DNA from 3 places in the Cytobacillus dafuensis genome. Region 2 is predicted to be linked to each of the others. Evidence: a T-box and tRNA genes for the amino acid it is inferred to sense, from the RefSeq annotation. Region 2 holds a T-box; the other regions hold tRNA genes.

Region 1 (4,322 bases), 120 kb from region 2:
AACGGTCACACCTCTGTTCATCTTATCATTCACTTGCTGTGCAATTTCGTCCGGCACATCAGATATGATCGTTACAGCCTTTTTAGGATTTAACCCTTCAATAATGAACTCCATGACCTTCGTACCAATATAAAGCATCATAATCGTAAGCATCAGCTTTTCAGCACCGATAATAAAATACGAAGAAAATGCGACAATTAGATCAAAAAATAACAAACCATAGCTTATACTCCAGCCGAGATATTTATGTGTGATTCTTGCTAAGATCGTCGTACCGGCAGTTGTTCCGCCAACACGAATGATTAAGCCTATTCCTATACCTACGAAGAGGCCGCCGAAGATCGCATTCACGACTATTTCATCTGATGGAATGCTCCAGCCCTTCGTTAAATGCAAGAATAGAGAATGAAGTACAACAGCAATAATCGTATAAATCGTTGTCGTTTTACTTAAAAATCTATAGCCAACAATCAACAGAAGTGAATTAAGTACTAAGTTCACTAAACCTGGAGACCATTCAAATAGATAATACGCAATAATGGTGATCCCAGTCACTCCGCCTTCTCCGAGCTCGTTTGGAATAATAAATAGATTAACTCCTAGTGCAAAAATCAATGAGCCTAACGCTATAAAAACAATATCTACTATCCTTTTTTTCATTACACGCCACCCTTTAATATCCAATTATCTGCACATACAGAATCATCCTATTATACTCGTATATTATTCTCGTTTCAACACCACTGAAGAAAGGATTACGGATAAAAGTTTGGTACTATGTGAAAAATATCTTCATCGTGCAAATGTATTTTTCGCATGGATTCAAGTGACAGTCAGTGCCAATACAAGCACAGAGCCTTTTACAATATCAAATGCATTGTCCGCTTATATACAACAATATCCTTCCCTTTTGTCGCTTCATTCCATGAAAATTCCCCCAATAGACTTTTGATATTTTCTATAAATCTTGGATATATAAGAAAAGTTGTCGCAGTCCGGATTTTTGTCACAGAAGAAGGTTGGGTGCCGGTTATTTAGAAAAGCTGGTTTTATATTCTCTTTTTTCAGCTTGTAGTGGTCTCAGGAACTCTTTATGAGACCGCTTTTTCTCTTTTTTCTGCTTGAGATGGTCTCATGAACTCTCTATGAGACCACTTTTTCTCTTTTTTCTGCTTGAGATGGTCTCAGGAACTCACTATGAGACCGCTTTTTCTCTTTTTTCTGCTTGAGATGGTCTCATGGACTCTTTATGAGACCGCTTTTTCTCTTTTTTCTGCTTGTGGTGGTCTCATGAACCCTTTATGAGACCGCTTTTTCTCTTTTTTCAGCTTGAGATAGTCTCATGAGATAGCTGTCGTTACCATTGATTTCCAACTTCGGCTATAACAAAGGAATCTCTATTAACATTTAAGTCTATTAAAGCTCATACAAATGATATAAATTTGTGTCCAAAAGAAAAATGATTAAAATTCATATGAAATAATATGGGAGTTGTCATCATGGCGATTCTTTTTTTTTAGGATTTAAGTTAGAGAAAGTAATAAGAATAGATGGGGGATTTTAATATATGTATATGCAGGAAGAAATTAAGGACAAAAATGGCTCCGCAGGTAGGACTCGAACCTACGACCGATCGGTTAACAGCCGATAGCTCTACCACTGAGCTACTGCGGAATAATTATATAGAAATGGTGGGCCTAAATGGACTCGAACCATCGACCTCACGCTTATCAGGCGTGCGCTCTAACCAGCTGAGCTATAGGCCCACATTATGGAGCGGGTGAAGGGAATCGAACCCTCATCATCAGCTTGGAAGGCTGAGGTTTTACCACTAAACTACACCCGCAAATAAATAATATTCATCTGTATGGAGGCGGCAACCGGATTTGAACCGGTGATAAAGGTTTTGCAGACCTCTGCCTTACCACTTGGCTATGCCGCCAACAAAAAATGGCTGGGCTAGCTGGATTCGAACCAACGCATGACGGAGTCAAAGTCCGTTGCCTTACCGCTTGGCTATAGCCCATTGAAGGTTCATCATGAATATCCTCTTTGAGTTTGCTTCATGAATAATCACCGCAGGAACATTTAATTGCAAATGAATGCGCTACCGTGTAACTACTTCTGTAGTTAAATATTCCGACATCATCTAAATACTTGTACTTATGTCAATAAAAAGTATTATGGGGCGGCTGATGGGAATCGAACCCACGAATGTCGGAACCACAATCCGATGCGTTAACCACTTCGCCACAACCGCCATAATTATTGGCAGGGGTAGTAGGAATCGAACCCACACTGGAGGTTTTGGAGACCTCTGTTCTACCTTTAAACTATACCCCTATAATGGTGGTGGGGGACGGATTCGAACCGCCGAACCCACAGGGAGCGGATTTACAGTCCGCCGCGTTTAGCCACTTCGCTACCCCACCATATTCAGTAAAAAGGTATAAAAATGGTGGCTCAGGACGGAATCGAACCGCCGACACAAGGATTTTCAGTCCTTTGCTCTACCGACTGAGCTACTGAGCCACAAATAAACTATATATCAACAGTAGTTTTTAACTACTGAAAAAAATGGCGGTCCGGACGGGACTCGAACCCGCGACCTCCTGCGTGACAGGCAGGCATTCTAACCAACTGAACTACCGGACCATATTGCGGGGACAGGATTTGAACCTGCGACCTTCGGGTTATGAGCCCGACGAGCTACCGGACTGCTCCACCCCGCGACAATAATATTTATAAGATTTTTCCTATGCTCCTAGAGAGTATTAGGACTGTCCCGATCTCAGAAAGCTGATTCAAGCAGCTACTCGATCGGTACAACTCGCAGTTTATTCAGTGAAGTAACGCTCGTTGCTCCACCCCGCGACAATAATATTTAATAAATGGAGGAGGAAAGGGGATTCGAACCCCTGCGCGGTTTGACCCGCCTGTCGGTTTTCAAGACCGATCCCTTCAGCCGGACTTGGGTATTCCTCCGAATAATAAGATTCTATTAAAGCATGGTAGCGGCAGAGGGGATCGAACCCCCGACCTTACGGGTATGAACCGTACGCTCTAGCCAGCTGAGCTACGCCGCCTAATCAAACTAAAAAGAATTATGTTATATGGTGGAGCCTAGCGGGATCGAACCGCTGACCTCCTGCGTGCAAGGCAGGCGCTCTCCCAGCTGAGCTAAGGCCCCATTATTAAGTAGATAGCATGGTCGGGAAGACAGGATTCGAACCTGCGACCCCTTGGTCCCAAACCAAGTGCTCTACCAAGCTGAGCTACTTCCCGTTTGTAAATGGCGCGCCCGAAAGGAGTCGAACCCATAACCTTCTGATCCGTAGTCAGACGCTCTATCCAATTGAGCTACGGGCGCACGCTTGTATATGTGGTGTCGATGATCTTAAGACCTGTGTCTGTTAGTTCCGCACACCAGCAATAATTGGAGCGGAAGACGGGATTCGAACCCGCGACCCCCACCTTGGCAAGGTGGTGTTCTACCACTGAACTACTTCCGCAAATTATCTGGTGAGCCATGAAGGACTCGAACCTTCGACCCTCTGATTAAAAGTCAGATGCTCTACCGACTGAGCTAATGGCTCGAAAAAAAATGAATTTTCCTAAATTTCGTTTTAAGTCGTAATTGTGCTTCAAATCTCTTTGTGATTTGTCGCAGATTACTACAGCTTACTATTCAAGGATGTATCGCTCTGTACTGCAAGCTTCCGTAATCCTCTACCGACTGAGCTAATGGCTCGTTCTAGAGTGCCGGCCAGAGGACTTGAACCCCCAACCTACTGATTACAAGTCAGTTGCTCTACCAATTGAGCTAGGCCGGCATATAAATTATGGTGGAGGATGACGGGATCGAACCGCCGACCCCCTGCTTGTAAGGCAGGTGCTCTCCCAGCTGAGCTAATCCTCCATATTGGTGACCCGTACGGGATTCGAACCCGTGTTACCGCCGTGAAAGGGCGGTGTCTTAACCGCTTGACCAACGGGCCAACTAATTTTGGCAAAAAAATAACCCTTATTAGGGTTTGGCCTGGCGACGTCCTACTCTCACAAGGGGACAGCCCCTAACTACCATTGGCGCTGAAAAGCTTAACTTCCGTGTTCGGGATGGGAACGGGTGTGACCTTTTCGCTATCGCCACCAGACCATTTTTAGTTAAAAGGATTATTCCTTCAAAACTAGATAACTGACAATCATCATTTAAAATTTTATTGTCCAGCTTCGGCTCCTAACTTCTCGGTCGTTTCGATCCATCTCTACAAATCCAAAACCGGGATTTGCATAGCTGGCTCTCCAACGCCTCTCGAAGCTAA
Region 2 (4,322 bases):
TTATCTAGTTTTCAAAGAACAAAAGTTTTGAGAGATTATTCTCTCAAAACTGAACGAACAAGAAACGTCTTATTTAAGAAGTATGAAATACTTCTATATATCCTTAGAAAGGAGGTGATCCAGCCGCACCTTCCGATACGGCTACCTTGTTACGACTTCACCCCAATCATCTGTCCCACCTTAGGCGGCTGGCTCCTTACGGTTACCCCACCGACTTCGGGTGTTACAAACTCTCGTGGTGTGACGGGCGGTGTGTACAAGGCCCGGGAACGTATTCACCGCGGCATGCTGATCCGCGATTACTAGCGATTCCGGCTTCATGCAGGCGAGTTGCAGCCTGCAATCCGAACTGAGAATGGTTTTATGGGATTCGCTTAACCTCGCGGTCTCGCAGCCCTTTGTACCATCCATTGTAGCACGTGTGTAGCCCAGGTCATAAGGGGCATGATGATTTGACGTCATCCCCACCTTCCTCCGGTTTGTCACCGGCAGTCACCTTAGAGTGCCCAACTGAATGCTGGCAACTAAGATCAAGGGTTGCGCTCGTTGCGGGACTTAACCCAACATCTCACGACACGAGCTGACGACAACCATGCACCACCTGTCACTCTGTCCCCCGAAGGGGAACGCCCTATCTCTAGGGTTGGCAGAGGATGTCAAGACCTGGTAAGGTTCTTCGCGTTGCTTCGAATTAAACCACATGCTCCACCGCTTGTGCGGGCCCCCGTCAATTCCTTTGAGTTTCAGCCTTGCGGCCGTACTCCCCAGGCGGAGTGCTTAATGCGTTAGCTGCAGCACTAAGGGGCGGAAACCCCCTAACACTTAGCACTCATCGTTTACGGCGTGGACTACCAGGGTATCTAATCCTGTTCGCTCCCCACGCTTTCGCGCCTCAGTGTCAGTTACAGACCAGAAAGTCGCCTTCGCCACTGGTGTTCCTCCACATCTCTACGCATTTCACCGCTACACGTGGAATTCCACTTTCCTCTTCTGCACTCAAGTTCCCCAGTTTCCAATGACCCTCCACGGTTGAGCCGTGGGCTTTCACATCAGACTTAAGGAACCACCTGCGCGCGCTTTACGCCCAATAATTCCGGACAACGCTTGCCACCTACGTATTACCGCGGCTGCTGGCACGTAGTTAGCCGTGGCTTTCTGGTTAGGTACCGTCAAGGTACCGCCCTATTCGAACGGTACTTGTTCTTCCCTAACAACAGAGTTTTACGATCCGAAAACCTTCATCACTCACGCGGCGTTGCTCCGTCAGACTTTCGTCCATTGCGGAAGATTCCCTACTGCTGCCTCCCGTAGGAGTCTGGGCCGTGTCTCAGTCCCAGTGTGGCCGATCACCCTCTCAGGTCGGCTACGCATCGTTGCCTTGGTGAGCCGTTACCTCACCAACTAGCTAATGCGCCGCGGGCCCATCTGTAAGTGATAGCCGAAGCCATCTTTCAGCTTTCCTACATGTGTAGAAAAGAATTATCCGGTATTAGCTCCGGTTTCCCGAAGTTATCCCAGTCTTACAGGCAGGTTGCCCACGTGTTACTCACCCGTCCGCCGCTAACTTGCGAGAGCAAGCTCTCACAAGTCCGCTCGACTTGCATGTATTAGGCACGCCGCCAGCGTTCGTCCTGAGCCAGGATCAAACTCTCCAATAAAGAGTAAGATTAGCTCTTAATATATTAATAGAATTAACGTTGACGTTTCTGCTTTGTTTAGTTTTCAAAGAACTATTTTTTGAGGCGGAATATCAATATACCATCTCAATCTCAAAGTGTCAAATACTTTTTTAAAATAATTTCTGCTGTGTTAACAACAGGATTACATCTTATCAAAGTATACTAGGTATTGTCAACAACTAAAAGATAAATTTATAAAAAACTTTTCATTTACTATTTATCTATCAGCTGAGGATTATTATCTTACTATCATTTTTAATAAAAATCAACACCCTGACTAAAAAAATTATCGTTTTTTAATTTTTATATAAATATATAGATATATCAATTAGGTATCCTCTTAAAAATGTAACCGATGCAGTAGTGGAAAGTACAAGGGTTTATGGGAAACCAATCTAGAATATATTCGAAGGTGATTTCCAACTTATACTCGTCAATGCCACGTTATTAAAGACATTCCAGGATGCAAAATGATATTTCATATTTGTTTGTTCTTAACAAATGCCGCTTATGCTAAGCTCAGATTATCATTATATCCTAATAAAAAAATAGAAAAGAACCACCTCAAAGGGGCTGTTTTAATCCCTTAAATCTTAATTCCAGAACTATTTGACAGCTATTTTTATGTCTGTTACAATAAATTCCAATAAAAGCATACAAATTCGTTGATGAGAAAAAGTAGCGTTTCGTCTTGATCCACAGAGAGCTGACATTTTGGTGCAAGTCAGTGTTCGAGTATTACGTGAAAATCCTCTCTGAGAAGTTAGACTGAATCTTATAGTAAGTCTAATCGGGCGTCTACCGTTACAAGGAACACGTATGATTGTACGTTGCTAAGTGCTATTGATCGGATCAATAGAATTAGGGTGGTATCGCGGTTAACCCCGTCCCTTTACTTGGGACGGGGTTTTTTGTGTGTTTTTAAACATTTTTGTATAGGAGCGATATCTATGAATGTGAATGAAAGTAAGGAAACTGTTACTCTTCGTGAAGAACATATCCGTCATTATTGGACAGAAAAAAACACATTTAGACAGTCTGTTCAATCAAGAGAAGGCAAGACACCTTTTGTTTTTTATGAAGGACCACCAACAGCAAATGGTCTGCCCCATGTAGGTCATGCGTTTGGGCGAACGATTAAAGATGTGGTAGCTCGGTATAAAACAATGCAAGGCTTCCAAGTAGAAAGAAAGGCTGGCTGGGATACACATGGTCTTCCAGTTGAGCTTGGAGTTGAAAAACAACTTGGTATTTCAGGAAAACATGAAATTGAACGGTATGGCATAGAGTCTTTTATCAATAAATGTAAGGAAAGCGTATTTACCTACGAGAAAAAGTGGCGTTCATTTACAGAAGAATTAGGTTATTGGGTAGATATGGACAGTCCATATCTGACTTTAAGCAATGAATACATCGAAACGGTATGGAACATTTTAAGTAAAGTTCACAAAGATGGCCTCCTGTATAAAGGGCATCGCGTATCGCCATATTGCCCTAGCTGTCAAACTTCTTTAAGTTCGCACGAGGTTGCCCAAGGCTATAAAGATGTAAAAGATTTATCAGCTACTGTAAAATTCAAGCGTCTTGATGCAGACGAAGAATATTTCTTAGGCTGGACAACAACACCTTGGACACTGCCGGCAAATGTTGCACTAGCCATGAATCCAACCTTAACGTATGTGCGAGCACAAAAAGAAAATGTGGTTTACATCATTGCTAAATCATTAGTAGAAAAAGTCCTTGGTGATCATGTAAACATGTTAAGTGAACATAGTGGCATTGAATTTGAAGGAGTCCATTATGCCCCACCATTTAATTACGTAACTGTTGAGAAAGGACACCAGGTCGTTTTAGCAGATTATGTCACAGAAGACAGCGGAACAGGTATTGTTCACATTGCCCCAGCTTACGGTGAAGATGATTATAAAACCGTTCAGCAAAATGATTTATCCTTTATTAATGTCGTCGACCAACAAGGACAATACACCGCTGACGTTGTAGAGCTTTCAGGTAGATTTGTGAAGGACTGCGACGTTGATATTATTAAAATGCTTTCTGAACAAGGCACGCTTTATCATAAAGAAAAATATGAGCACAGCTACCCACATTGTTGGAGATGTGACTCTCCTTTACTTTACTACGCAACAGATAGCTGGTTTATCAGGATGTCGTCATTAAAGGAGGAAATGCTTGATAACAACGCAACTGTTACTTGGTATCCAGAGCATATTAAAGATGGACGATTTGGTCACTTCCTTGAAAATCTTGTTGATTGGAATATAAGCAGAAATCGATACTGGGGTACACCTTTAAATGTTTGGGTTTGTCATGATTGTAATCACGAAGAAGCACCTAGCAGTATCGAGGAATTACAAAAACTAGCAACATTGCCGGTATTAAACGATATCGAGCTGCATAAGCCATATATTGACGAAGTACTATGTACCTGTCCGAAATGTGAAGGTACTATGCAACGAACGCCTGAAGTTATTGATGTTTGGTTTGATAGTGGCTCGATGCCGTTTGCTCAGCATCACTATCCATTTGAAAACAAAGAAAAATTCACAACACAATTCCCTGCGGATGTCGTCATCGAAGGAATTGACCAGACGAGAGGATTTTTTTACAGCCTACTCGCTGTTT
Region 3 (4,322 bases), 1.4 Mb from region 2:
TCGGCTCATCGCATCCTGGGGCTGTAGTCGGTCCCAAGGGTTGGGCTGTTCGCCCATTAAAGCGGTACGCGAGCTGGGTTCAGAACGTCGTGAGACAGTTCGGTCCCTATCCGTCGTGGGCGCAGGAAATTTGAGAGGAGCTGTCCTTAGTACGAGAGGACCGGGATGGACGCACCGCTGGTGTACCAGTTGTTCTGCCAAGAGCATCGCTGGGTAGCTATGTGCGGAAGGGATAAGTGCTGAAAGCATCTAAGCATGAAGCCCCCCTCGAGATGAGATTTCCCATAGCGTCAAGCTAGTAAGACCCCTGAAAGATGATCAGGTTGATAGGTTTGAGGTGGAAGCGTGGTGACACGTGGAGCTGACAAATACTAATCGGTCGAGGACTTAACCAAATTGATTACTCGAATTCTTCTTCTACATTATCTAGTTTTGAGAGAATAAAAAATTTCTCTTGAAAAAATTTAAAAAGACGATATAATAAATATTGTCTTTAAAAAATAGTCTGGTGGCGATAGCGAGAAGGTCACACCCGTTCCCATCCCGAACACGGAAGTTAAGCTTCTCAGCGCCGATGGTAGTTTGGGGCTGTCCCCATGTGAGAGTAGGACGTCGCCAGGCGTAAACGGAGGATTAGCTCAGCTGGGAGAGCACCTGCCTTACAAGCAGGGGGTCGGCGGTTCGATCCCGTCATCCTCCACCATATTTGTAATGCCGGCCTAGCTCAATTGGTAGAGCAACTGACTTGTAATCAGTAGGTTGGGGGTTCAAGTCCTCTGGCCGGCACTCTTGAGCAATCATTTTATTATGAGCCATTAGCTCAGTCGGTAGAGCATCTGACTTTTAATCAGAGGGTCGAAGGTTCGAGTCCTTCATGGCTCACCATTTAAATAATGCGGGTGTGGCGGAATTGGCAGACGCACCAGACTTAGGATCTGGCGCCGCAAGGCGTGGGGGTTCGACTCCCTTCACCCGCACCATTTAAATAATGCGGAAGTAGTTCAGTGGTAGAACACCACCTTGCCAAGGTGGGGGTCGCGGGTTCGAATCCCGTCTTCCGCTCCAAAAGTGCCGGGGTGGCGGAACTGGCAGACGCACAGGACTTAAAATCCTGCGGTAGGTGACTACCGTACCGGTTCGATTCCGGTCCTCGGCACCATTTATATTAATAATGCGCCCGTAGCTCAATTGGATAGAGCGTCTGACTACGGATCAGAAGGTTATGGGTTCGACTCCTTTCGGGCGCGCCATAATATCATAAAAAACGGGAAGTAGCTCAGCTTGGTAGAGCACTTGGTTTGGGACCAAGGGGTCGCAGGTTCGAATCCTGTCTTCCCGACCATCTAAAACAATGGGGCCTTAGCTCAGCTGGGAGAGCGCCTGCCTTGCACGCAGGAGGTCAGCGGTTCGATCCCGCTAGGCTCCACCATTAAATAAATATATACAATCATTTGGCGGTGTAGCTCAGCTGGCTAGAGCGTACGGTTCATACCCGTAAGGTCGGGGGTTCGATCCCCTCCGCCGCTACCAAATGTAATATCTATTGCTTAAATATGATGCAATTATGGACCTTTAGCTCAGCTGGTTAGAGCAGACGGCTCATAACCGTCCGGTCGTAGGTTCGAGTCCTACAAGGTCCACCATATTGTTTTTATTCGGAGGAATACCCAAGTCCGGCTGAAGGGATCGGTCTTGAAAACCGACAGGCGGGTCAAACCGCGCAGGGGTTCGAATCCCCTTTCCTCCTCCATTGTTAAATATTTTATTGTCGCGGGGTGGAGCAACGAAGCGTTACTTCACTGAATAAACTGCGAGTTGTACCGATCGAATTGCTGCTTGAATCAGCTTTCTGAGATCGGGACAGTCCTACTACTATTTAGTAGCATAGGATAAATCTTATAAATATTATTGTCGCGGGGTGGAGCAGTCCGGTAGCTCGTCGGGCTCATAACCCGAAGGTCGCAGGTTCAAATCCTGTCCCCGCAATATGGTCCGGTAGTTCAGTTGGTTAGAATGCCTGCCTGTCACGCAGGAGGTCGCGGGTTCGAGTCCCGTCCGGACCGCCATTATTATATTATTTGGCTCAGTAGCTCAGTCGGTAGAGCAAAGGACTGAAAATCCTTGTGTCGGCGGTTCGATTCCGTCCTGAGCCACCATTTATTTTGCCGTTAATTCATACAGCTAATGATGGCGATTGTGGCGAAGTGGTTAACGCATCGGATTGTGGTTCCGACATTCGTGGGTTCGATTCCCATCAGTCGCCCCATATAGATTTGCGGGTGTAGTTTAGTGGTAAAACCTCAGCCTTCCAAGCTGATGATGAGGGTTCGATTCCCTTCACCCGCTCCATAATGTGGGCCTATAGCTCAGCTGGTTAGAGCGCACGCCTGATAAGCGTGAGGTCGATGGTTCGAGTCCATTTAGGCCCACCATTTTTATATATAATTATTCCGCAGTAGCTCAGTGGTAGAGCTATCGGCTGTTAACCGATCGGTCGTAGGTTCGAGTCCTACCTGCGGAGCCATTATGGGGAAGTACTCAAGAGGCTGAAGAGGCGCCCCTGCTAAGGGTGTAGGTCGCGTAAGCGGCGCGAGGGTTCAAATCCCTCCTTCTCCGCCATATTATTGGCCCGTTGGTCAAGCGGTTAAGACACCGCCCTTTCACGGCGGTAACACGGGTTCGAATCCCGTACGGGTCATATAAAAGAGCTGTCAACAATATTGTTGGCAGCTCTTTTATTATAGATTTTTAATATTTCACGATTGTAGCTGATCTAAATGAGCAATTATAATAATTTTGTGGTCCTCAATCAAACTTCTGATCTTTTTCAAGCAGCTTCCTGCCTGGATTTTCTAAATCAAATTCAGATGTAATTCCCGTAGAAGGTCCTCGGAATATTTCACCAGTGGCCATTATTTTTCCATCTGGAGGTCCAAATACAGGAATTTTTATTTCGTTTTTCGTTGCCTCTTTAATTAAAAAATCTTCTTCCCTATTACTCAAATTACTATTCCTCCTTTATATATTTATTATTCCTTTATTCTAATTTGTCATTAAATGCAATAAATTATGTCGAAACGGCGAGATTCATTTTGAATATTTTCGATTATTATCATATCTTCAAAACTGTTGTCAAAATCTTTAGAAAATCTTTACGAGGTCTTTTCTGTAAACAAGCGAATATAATCATGGAAGTGTGGTTTAAAGGAGAGGATTTACATGAATACTGTATCTCCAACCGATTATGAGATGCATTTATTCCATGAAGGTACTTTATATGAAGGTTTTCGACTCTTTGGTTCTCACGTCATTAAGCAGGAGGATAAAGTTAGTACAAGGTTTTGTTTGTGGGCACCAAACGCAGAAATTATCAGATTAGTCGGTGATTTTAATGATTGGAATGGAGAGGGCTATCCCTTACATAGAGTTAATAATGAGGGTATTTGGGTGATCGATATAGATCACAATTTACAAGGAGCGTTATATAAATATGAAATCTTTACAAAAGAAGGTAATCGTTTTTTGAAATCAGATCCCTTTAGTTATTATTCAGAAATTAGACCAGGTACAGCATCTATTGTCTATTCCCTTGAAGATTATAAATGGAATGACCATATTTGGATGCAGAAAAGAGAGAAGAAAAATTTGCTTGCAGAACCTGTTGCGATTTATGAAGTTCATTTAGGCTCTTGGAGGAAACGGGCAGATGGATCATTTCTATCATATAAGGAGTTGGCACATACATTAATTCCTTACGTCGTGGAGCATGGCTTTACACATATTGAATTATTACCCCTTATTGAGCATCCGCTCGACGAATCGTGGGGCTATCAAGGAACTGGATACTATTCTGTTACAAGCAGGTACGGAACTCCGCATGATTTTATGTTTTTTATTGATCAATGCCATCAAAAAGGCATTGGGGTTATACTCGATTGGGTTCCTGGCCATTTTTGCAAGGATGCGAATGGATTACACCAGTTTGATGGTTCATATTTATATGAATATGAAAACGAGTGGGATCGGGAAAATATGATTTGGGGTACGGCAAATTTCGATCTTTCAAAAAACGAAGTGCAAAGCTTTCTAATTTCGAATGCAATTTTTTGGATGGAATATTATCATATCGATGGTTTTCGGTTAGATGCAGTGGCAAATATTTTATTTTGGCCGAATCGTTATGAAAAAAGTGAGAGCCCATTTGGTATTCAGTTTTTGCAAAAATTAAATCAGGTCGTTTACGATCGAGACCCATCCTTCCTTTTGATGGCCGAGGATTCGACTGACTGGCCACAGGTTACGTTTCCTACACAATATGGCGG

What was found. The T-box of region 2 lies ahead of ileS (isoleucine--tRNA ligase). A T-box ahead of a tRNA ligase gene usually reads a tRNA of that ligase, here a tRNA-Ile.
Region 1: it has a tRNA-Ile gene. The T-box ahead of ileS (isoleucine--tRNA ligase) is inferred to sense a tRNA for this amino acid. The anticodon was not compared.
Region 3: it has a tRNA-Ile gene. The T-box ahead of ileS (isoleucine--tRNA ligase) is inferred to sense a tRNA for this amino acid. The anticodon was not compared.

What each region holds. Positions count from the first base shown of each region.
Region 1 is NZ_CP042593.1:419,915-424,236, reverse strand. It holds gene FSZ17_RS02225 (YitT family protein) at 1-660, opposite strand, end outside; tRNA gene FSZ17_RS02220 (tRNA-Asn) at 1,600-1,674, opposite strand; tRNA gene FSZ17_RS02215 (tRNA-Ile) at 1,690-1,766, opposite strand; tRNA gene FSZ17_RS02210 (tRNA-Gly) at 1,773-1,846, opposite strand; tRNA gene FSZ17_RS02205 (tRNA-Cys) at 1,869-1,942, opposite strand; tRNA gene FSZ17_RS02200 (tRNA-Gln) at 1,952-2,026, opposite strand; tRNA gene FSZ17_RS02195 (tRNA-His) at 2,185-2,260, opposite strand; tRNA gene FSZ17_RS02190 (tRNA-Trp) at 2,270-2,343, opposite strand; tRNA gene FSZ17_RS02185 (tRNA-Tyr) at 2,348-2,432, opposite strand; tRNA gene FSZ17_RS02180 (tRNA-Phe) at 2,457-2,532, opposite strand; tRNA gene FSZ17_RS02175 (tRNA-Asp) at 2,579-2,655, opposite strand; tRNA gene FSZ17_RS02170 (tRNA-Met) at 2,659-2,732, opposite strand; tRNA gene FSZ17_RS02165 (tRNA-Ser) at 2,893-2,985, opposite strand; tRNA gene FSZ17_RS02160 (tRNA-Met) at 3,010-3,086, opposite strand; tRNA gene FSZ17_RS02155 (tRNA-Ala) at 3,115-3,190, opposite strand; tRNA gene FSZ17_RS02150 (tRNA-Pro) at 3,209-3,285, opposite strand; tRNA gene FSZ17_RS02145 (tRNA-Arg) at 3,294-3,370, opposite strand; tRNA gene FSZ17_RS02140 (tRNA-Gly) at 3,438-3,512, opposite strand; tRNA gene FSZ17_RS02135 (tRNA-Lys) at 3,521-3,596, opposite strand; tRNA gene FSZ17_RS02130 (tRNA-Thr) at 3,761-3,833, opposite strand; tRNA gene FSZ17_RS02125 (tRNA-Val) at 3,844-3,919, opposite strand; tRNA gene FSZ17_RS02120 (tRNA-Glu) at 3,924-3,998, opposite strand; rRNA gene rrf (5S ribosomal RNA) at 4,038-4,154, opposite strand.
Region 2 is NZ_CP042593.1:304,194-308,515, reverse strand. It holds rRNA gene FSZ17_RS01585 (16S ribosomal RNA) at 108-1,658, opposite strand; T-box leader at 2,336-2,574, shown strand; gene ileS (isoleucine--tRNA ligase) at 2,630-4,322, shown strand, end outside.
Region 3 is NZ_CP042593.1:3,849,426-3,853,747, reverse strand. It holds rRNA gene FSZ17_RS18470 (23S ribosomal RNA) at 1-395, shown strand, start outside; rRNA gene rrf (5S ribosomal RNA) at 505-621, shown strand; tRNA gene FSZ17_RS18460 (tRNA-Val) at 628-703, shown strand; tRNA gene FSZ17_RS18455 (tRNA-Thr) at 714-786, shown strand; tRNA gene FSZ17_RS18450 (tRNA-Lys) at 810-885, shown strand; tRNA gene FSZ17_RS18445 (tRNA-Leu) at 896-980, shown strand; tRNA gene FSZ17_RS18440 (tRNA-Gly) at 991-1,065, shown strand; tRNA gene FSZ17_RS18435 (tRNA-Leu) at 1,071-1,159, shown strand; tRNA gene FSZ17_RS18430 (tRNA-Arg) at 1,174-1,250, shown strand; tRNA gene FSZ17_RS18425 (tRNA-Pro) at 1,266-1,342, shown strand; tRNA gene FSZ17_RS18420 (tRNA-Ala) at 1,354-1,429, shown strand; tRNA gene FSZ17_RS18415 (tRNA-Met) at 1,454-1,530, shown strand; tRNA gene FSZ17_RS18410 (tRNA-Ile) at 1,567-1,643, shown strand; tRNA gene FSZ17_RS18405 (tRNA-Ser) at 1,658-1,750, shown strand; tRNA gene FSZ17_RS18400 (tRNA-Met) at 1,913-1,986, shown strand; tRNA gene FSZ17_RS18395 (tRNA-Asp) at 1,990-2,066, shown strand; tRNA gene FSZ17_RS18390 (tRNA-Phe) at 2,081-2,156, shown strand; tRNA gene FSZ17_RS18385 (tRNA-His) at 2,191-2,266, shown strand; tRNA gene FSZ17_RS18380 (tRNA-Gly) at 2,276-2,349, shown strand; tRNA gene FSZ17_RS18375 (tRNA-Ile) at 2,356-2,432, shown strand; tRNA gene FSZ17_RS18370 (tRNA-Asn) at 2,450-2,524, shown strand; tRNA gene FSZ17_RS18365 (tRNA-Ser) at 2,529-2,619, shown strand; tRNA gene FSZ17_RS18360 (tRNA-Glu) at 2,627-2,698, shown strand; gene FSZ17_RS18355 (hypothetical protein) at 2,806-3,003, opposite strand; gene glgB (1,4-alpha-glucan branching enzyme) at 3,220-4,322, shown strand, end outside.